DNA from 2 places in the Diaphorobacter sp. LR2014-1 genome. Region 2 is predicted to be linked to the other one. Evidence: predicted binding sites of a transcription regulator. Region 2 holds the regulator's gene; the other holds the start of a gene.

Region 1 (3,487 bases), on a different contig from region 2:
AGGACGCCCGCCTGCGCACGGTGGTGGAACAGGCCCTGGCGAACAACCGCGACCTGCGCGTGGCGGTACTGGCCATCGACAAGGCCCGCGCGCAGTACGGCGTGGTGCAGGCCGACCGCTTTCCCACGGTGAACGCGGCCGGCGCGGGCAACCGCAGCCGCACCGCCGACGACCTGACCGCCGCGGGCCGCTCCAACACTACCAGCCAGTACAGCGCCACACTGGGCTTCAGCAGCTACGAGATCGACTTCTTCGGCCGCGTGCGCAACCTGAACGATGCCGCGCTGCAGGAGTTCCTGCGCGTGGCGGAGAACCGCCGCAGCGTGCAGCTCAGCCTGGTGGCCGAGGTGATCGGCGCCTGGCTCACGCTGGACGCCGACGCGCGCCGCCTGCAACTGGCGCGCGAGACCCTGCGCACGCGCCAGCAGGCCCTGGAGCTCACGCAGCGCAGCCATGAACTGGGCGCCAGCTCGGGCCTGGTGCTGGCGCAGGCCCAGTCGGCGGCCGACACCGCACGCGTGGATGCGGCCGCCTTCGTCTCGCAGCTGGCGCGCAGCCGCAACGCCCTGGCCCTGCTGGTGGGATCGCCCGTGCCCCCAGCGTTGTTGCCCGCCAGCGTGGCCACCGTGGAAACGGCCATGCCGGTCACGGCCATGGCGGGCCCGGCCACGCCGGCAACCCAGCCCGCTCCCGGCACCGGTACTGCGGACAGTCCTGCCCCCCGGTCCCCTGTCCCCGCGCTGGCCGATCCCGCGGCGCCCGCAACGGCGCTGCTCGCCGTGCCTGCAGACGTTCCGTCCAGCGTGCTGCTGCGCCGCCCCGACGTGCGCGCGGCCGAGCATGCACTGCAGGGCGCCACGGCCAATATCGGCGCGGCACGCGCGGCGTTCTTTCCGTCGATCACGCTCACGGCCTCGGTGGGCACGGCCAGCAATGCGCTGTCGGGCCTGTTCGAGGGCGGCAACGGCACCTGGGCGTTCGCGCCGCAGATCCGCCTGCCGATCTTCGACGCCGGCCGCAACCAGGCCAACCTGCGCGTGGCCGAGGTGACGCGCGACACCGCCGTGGCCCAATACGAGAAGGCCATCCAGACCGCCTTCCGCGAGGTGGCCGACGCGCTGGCCGAGCGCGCCACGCTCACCGAGCGCCTGCAGGCGCAGGGCTCGCTGGTGCAGGCCACACAGCGCACGCTGCAGCTGTCGGACGCACGCTTTCGCCTCGGTGCGGACAACTACCTCGCCGTGCTGGACGCGCAGCGCACGCTGTATGCCGCACAGCAGGCGCAGATCACGCTGCAACTGGCCGAGCAGGTCAACCGCGTGACGCTCTACAAGGTGCTGGGCGGCGCCTGGACGGACCCAACACCACCGCCGGCAGGCGGCTCCTGATTCCATCGCTGGCAGCGCTTGAGGGGCAAGCGCTGGACGCTGTTTTTGTTCAATTGCGGTGCACCGGGCGCGCACGCAGGGGCCACGCCACCGGCACAACATCCCCTACGAGGTCCGGGCGCCATCAGGACGCCAGCGCCCGCACCATCGCGCCGCCACTTGCACCACGGCGGTGCGCAGCCCGCCACGCCCGGCCACGTGCGCGATTGCTACTAAAACCATAGCTTCTCGCGCTTACCCATCAAGCGCTAGCGGACTATTCAGCCCAACCCATGAGCGCACACCTCTCACCCCGCCGCACCCTGGCACGCCCATTGCATTGAAGCCAGCGCGGCCACGGTAGGCCGCAGCGCGTGCCCTCTCCAACGGCGGAGGCAGGGCTCGCGGGACGAAGGCGTCCCCACCCGCAACCAGGCCCCTGCCCGGTGCGGCGTGCGGACGCCTTTTTTGTTGATGTGGCTGCGCGGGGCATTCCCGCCGGGGAGACGATGGTGAAGCAATCCAGGCTGGTGATGGTGGGCAATGGCATGGCAGGCGTGCGCGCGCTGGAAGAGCTGCTCAAGATCGCGCCCGACCTCTACGACATCACGGTGTTCGGCGCCGAGCCGCACCCCAACTACAACCGCATCCTGCTGTCGCCCGTGCTGGCGGGCGAGCAGACGCTGGAGGAGATCGTCCTCAACGACTGGTCCTGGTATGCGGACCACCACATCACGCTGCACGCGGGGTGCACCGTGACCCATGTGGACCGCACGCGGCGCACCGTGCATGGCGTGGCGCAGGACGGGCGCACCGTCGAGGCTCCCTACGACCGGCTGATCCTCGCCACGGGCTCCAACCCGTTCATGCTGCCCATTCCGGGCCGTGAGCTGCCCGGCGTGCTGGCCTACCGCGATATCGCCGACACGCAGGCCATGATCGACGCTGCCGCCAGCTACAAGCACGCCGTGGTGATCGGCGGCGGCCTGCTGGGCCTGGAGGCGGCCAACGGCCTCATGAAGCGCGGCATGCAGGTCACCGTGGTGCATGCGGGCGAGTGGCTCATGGAGCGCCAGCTTGACGACGTGGCGGGCAAGCTGCTGCAGCAGTCGCTGGCCGAGCGCGGCATGCAGTTCCTGATGCAGGCGCAGACGCAGGAACTGGTGGCCGGCGGCGACGGCCGCGTGGCCGCGGTGCGCTTCAAGGACGGCAGCGAGGTGCCCGCCCAGCTCGTCGTGATGGCCGTGGGCATCCGCCCCAACACGGCCCTGGCCGAGCAGATGCACCTGCACGTCAACCGCGGCATCGTCGTCAGCGACACGCTGCAGACCGTGACCGACCCGCGCATCTACGCCGTGGGCGAATGCGCGGCGCACCGCGGCATCGCCTACGGGCTGGTGGCGCCGCTGTTCGAGCAGGGCAAGGTGCTGGCCAACCACCTGGCGGAATGGGGTATCGGGCGCTACCAGGGCTCGCTCACCTCCACCAAGCTCAAGGTCACGGGCATCGACCTGTTTTCCGCCGGCGACTTCCAGGGCGGCGAGGGCACGGAGGAGATCGTGCTCAGCGACCCGCATGCCGAGGGCGGCGGTGTGTACAAGAAGCTGGTGCTCAAGGACGACCGGCTCGTGGGCGCCTGCCTCTATGGCGACACGGTGGACGGCAGCTGGTACTTCAAGCTGCTGCGTGACGGCCGCAGCGTGGCCGACATCCGCGACCGGCTCATGTTCGGCGAATCGCACCTGGGCGACGCGGGCCATCAGGGCCAGAACAAGGCCGCCGCCATGGCCGACAGCGACGAGGTCTGCGGCTGCAACGGCGTGACCAAGGGCCAGATCTGCAAGGCGATCAAGGACAAGGGCCTGTTCACGCTGGACGAGGTGCGCAAGCACACCAAGGCCAGCGCCAGCTGCGGCTCGTGCACCGGGCTGGTGGAGCAGATCCTCATGGCCACTGCGGGCGGCGACTATTCCGCCACGCCCAAGACCAAGCCCGTGTGCGCCTGCACCGACCACGGCCACCAGGCCGTGCGCGAAGCCATCCGCACACACCGGCTGCTGACCGTGGACGGCGTGTTTCGCTTCCTGGAGTGGAAGACGCCCAACGGCTGCGCCACCTGC
Region 2 (3,487 bases):
CCCTGCCGCGCGCCGAGGTGGAGCGGCGCCTGACCGCGCTGCTGCAGGAACTGCGCGTGGACCACCTGCGCAAGTCGCCTGCACTGGCGCTGTCGGGCGGCGAGCGCCGGCGCGTGGAGATCGCGCGCGCGCTGGCCACGCAGCCGCGCTTCATCCTGCTGGATGAGCCCTTCGCCGGCATCGACCCGATCGCCGTGATCGAGATCCAGCGCATCATTGGCTTTCTCAAGGCGCGCGGCATTGGCGTGCTGATCACCGACCACAACGTGCGTGAGACGCTGGGCATCTGCGACCACGCCTTCATCATCAGCGACGGCCAGGTGCTGGCTCAGGGTACGCCGTCGGACATCGTCGACAACGCGGAAGTGCGCCGGGTGTACCTGGGCGAGCACTTCCGCATGTGAGAGTGATGGGCGACCACGGCGCGATGCAGGACCAGACAGTGGGTTGCAGGCCATGAAGCCCGGCCTGTCGCTGCGCGTCTCGCAGCACCTGGCGCTCACACCGCAGTTGCAGCAGTCGATCCGCCTGCTGCAGCTGTCCACGCTGGAGCTGGCCCAGGAGGTCGAGCAAATGCTCGACGAGAACCCCTTCCTGGAGCGCACGCTGGAAGAGGCCCCGCGCGAGGAGTTCGGCCTGGCCCAGGCCGATGCACCGGTGAGCGAGCAAGACCGAGAAGTCGAAGATGCTATTTATTCAGGAGCTGTCAGCGCAGGGCAGGAAAGCGCTACAAGCCAAAATGATGCAGAAACCTCCACAGCCGAATCCACGGCCGAACCCGCGGACTGGGAAGGCGACGGCTCGGTAGACCTGGCGCCCGACGACAGCGAGTGGGGCGGCGACGCCCCGGCACGCAACGGTGCCGGCGCGGGGAGCGACGACGAGGTGGACGCCACCGAGCTGGCCCGCAGCCAGGAGTCGCTCACGGCCTTCCTGCACCGCCAGGCGCTGGCGCTGCGCCTGTCCGAGCTGGACATGGCCGCGCTGCGCTTCCTCATCGAATCGCTGAACGACGACGGCTACCTGGACGAGTCGCTGCAGGACCTGGCCGCCAGCCTGGCGGGCACCGAAGACCCCGAGCAACTCGATGAATTGGTGCACCGCTTCACAGTCGCGCTGCGCCTGCTGCAAAGCCTGGAGCCCGCGGGCGTGGGCGCGCGCGGACTGGCCGAATGCCTCACGCTGCAGTTGCGTGCGATGGACCAGGACGAAGAGGGCGACCCCGACGTGATCCAGGCCGCGCTGGCCATTTGCGGCCAGCCGCTGGACCTGCTGGCCAAGCGCGACGTGCGCCGCCTGGCGCAGGCCTGCGGCACCAGCGAAGAGCGCACGCGCGCCGCGATGGCCTTGATCGCGCGGCTGGAGCCACGCCCGGGCAGGCGCTTTGCCGACGTGGACCGCAACATCATCGTGCCCGACGTGATCGTCAAGAAAACCGGCCGCGGCGGACAGCAGAACTTCAGCGTGCAGCTCAACCCGGACGTGATGCCGCGCCTGCGCGTGCACGACATCTACGCCGGTGCGTTGCGCGGCGGCCGTGGCGAAGGCCACCAGGCGCTGCAGGCACGGCTGCAGGAGGCGCGTTGGTTCATCAAGAACATCCAGCAGCGTTTTGACACCATCCTGCGCGTGTCGCGCGCCATCGTGGAGCGGCAGAAGAACTTCTTCGTGCATGGCGAACTGGCCATGCGCCCGCTGGTGCTGCGCGACATTGCCGATGAACTGGGCCTGCACGAGTCCACCATCAGCCGCGTGACCACCGCCAAGTACATGGCCACGCCGCAAGGCACCTACGAACTCAAGTATTTCTTCGGCTCGGGGCTGGGCACCGAAACCGGCGGCAACGCCTCCAGCACGGCCGTGCGCGCGCTCATCAAGCAGTTCATCGCGGCCGAGAACCCGCACAAGCCGCTGTCGGACAGCCAGATCGCCGAGATGCTCAAGGAGCAGGGCATTGAATGTGCGCGCCGCACCGTGGCCAAATACCGTGAGGCGCTCAAGATCGCCCCGGCCAACATCCGCAAGGCACTTTGAACCATGGCACGCGTCGTCTTCGACCTTCCCCCGCACTTCGGCTTCAGTACCGAGCTGCAGATCTACATCAGCCATGTCAACCAGGGCGGGCACCTGGACAACGCGCAGTTGCTCAGCCTCGTGTCCGAGGCGCGCGTGCGTTTCTTCAAGTCGCTGGGCTACCCCGAGGCCGACGTGGCGGGCCTGTCCACCGTGGTGGGCGACATCGTGGCGCAGTACAAGTCCGAGGCGTTCCACGGCGAGACGCTGCGCGTGGAGATGACGCCGCAGGACTTCAACCGCTACGGCTTCGACCTCGTCTTCCGGTTGACCGAGAAGAGCCAGGGGCGCGAGATCGCGCGCGGCAAGACCGGCATCGTCTTCATCGACCGTGCGGCCCGCAAGCCCGCACCCATTCCTGAATCCGTGCTCCAGCCATTGCTGCAGCGCGCAGCACAGCCGCAATGAACCAGCTTCAACTCTTTTTGCCCTGCGCCGCTGGCGTGGAGGGCTATCTGGCCGACGAGGTGCACAGCCTCACGGGGCTGGCCGGGCAGGACCTGCTCGTGGGCCGCGCGGGCGTGCTGCTGCGCGCCTCCTGGCGCGACGCGCTGCGCCTGAACCTGCACAGCCGCCTGGCGCAACGCGTGCTGGTGCAACTGGCCGAGCGGCCCTACCGCAACGAGGACGACATCTATGCCGCCGCGGCCGACGTGGCCTGGGAGATCTGGTTCACCCCGCGCCAGAGCTTCAAGGTGGAGGTGACGGCCCAGCACAGCCCGCTCAAGAGCCTGAACTTCGCCGCGCTGCGCGTGAAGGATGCCGTGGCCGACCGCTTCCGCGCCAAGGCCGGCGTGCGTCCCGACGTGCAGACGCAGTGGCCCGACGTGCGCGTGCACCTGCACTTGACCAGCGACCGCGCCCAGATCTACATCGACACCTCGGGCGAGCCGCTGTTCAAACGCGGCTGGCGCGAGGACAAGGGCGACGCGCCGCTCAAGGAAACGCTGGCCGCGGCGATGATCGCCGCCACCGGCTGGGACCCGCATGGCGAGCAGCCGCTGCCGCTGTACGACCCCTGCTGCGGCAGCGGCACCGTGGTCATCGAGGCCGCGCAGATCGCCTGCCGCATCGCGCCGGGCCTGCAGCGGCGCTTTGCCTTCGAGAAGCTATTGCCGCACCAGGCGCATGTCTGGTCTGCTATCAAGGATGAAGCGGCCAGCGCCGTTACCGCGGCTTCGGTGCCGATTTTTGGCAGCGACGTGTCGCACCGCATGGTGGACTTTGCCCAGCGCAATGCCGTGCGCGCCGGCGTGGCCGACGCGGTGCAGCTGCGCGGCGGCGACGCGTTGCAGCGCATGCCGCCCAGTGAACAACCCGGGGTGATGCTGCTGAATCCGCCATATGGCGAGCGCATCGCCGCGGCCGGCACGGCGGGGCGCAATGCGCGTGAGCGCATGTCCACGGTCGAGCG

What was found. Region 2 encodes sigma-54, which starts transcription at its own class of promoters, with help from an activator protein. Its sites were predicted from a motif close to TGGCANGNAANCTGCTTT; they were not measured.
Region 1: a site for sigma-54 is predicted at 1,692-1,709, ahead of nirB (nitrite reductase large subunit NirB). Genes of this name have one in related genera too.

What each region holds. Positions count from the first base shown of each region.
Region 1 covers NZ_MTBE01000010.1:35,223-38,709, forward strand. The annotation lists gene BV908_RS09925 (efflux transporter outer membrane subunit) at 1-1,388, shown strand, start outside; gene nirB (nitrite reductase large subunit NirB) at 1,877-3,487, shown strand, end outside.
Region 2 covers NZ_MTBE01000024.1:21,934-25,420, reverse strand. The annotation lists gene lptB (LPS export ABC transporter ATP-binding protein) at 1-404, shown strand, start outside; gene BV908_RS15340 (RNA polymerase factor sigma-54) at 457-2,034, shown strand; gene BV908_RS15335 (thioesterase family protein) at 2,038-2,481, shown strand; gene BV908_RS15330 (THUMP domain-containing protein) at 2,478-3,487, shown strand, end outside.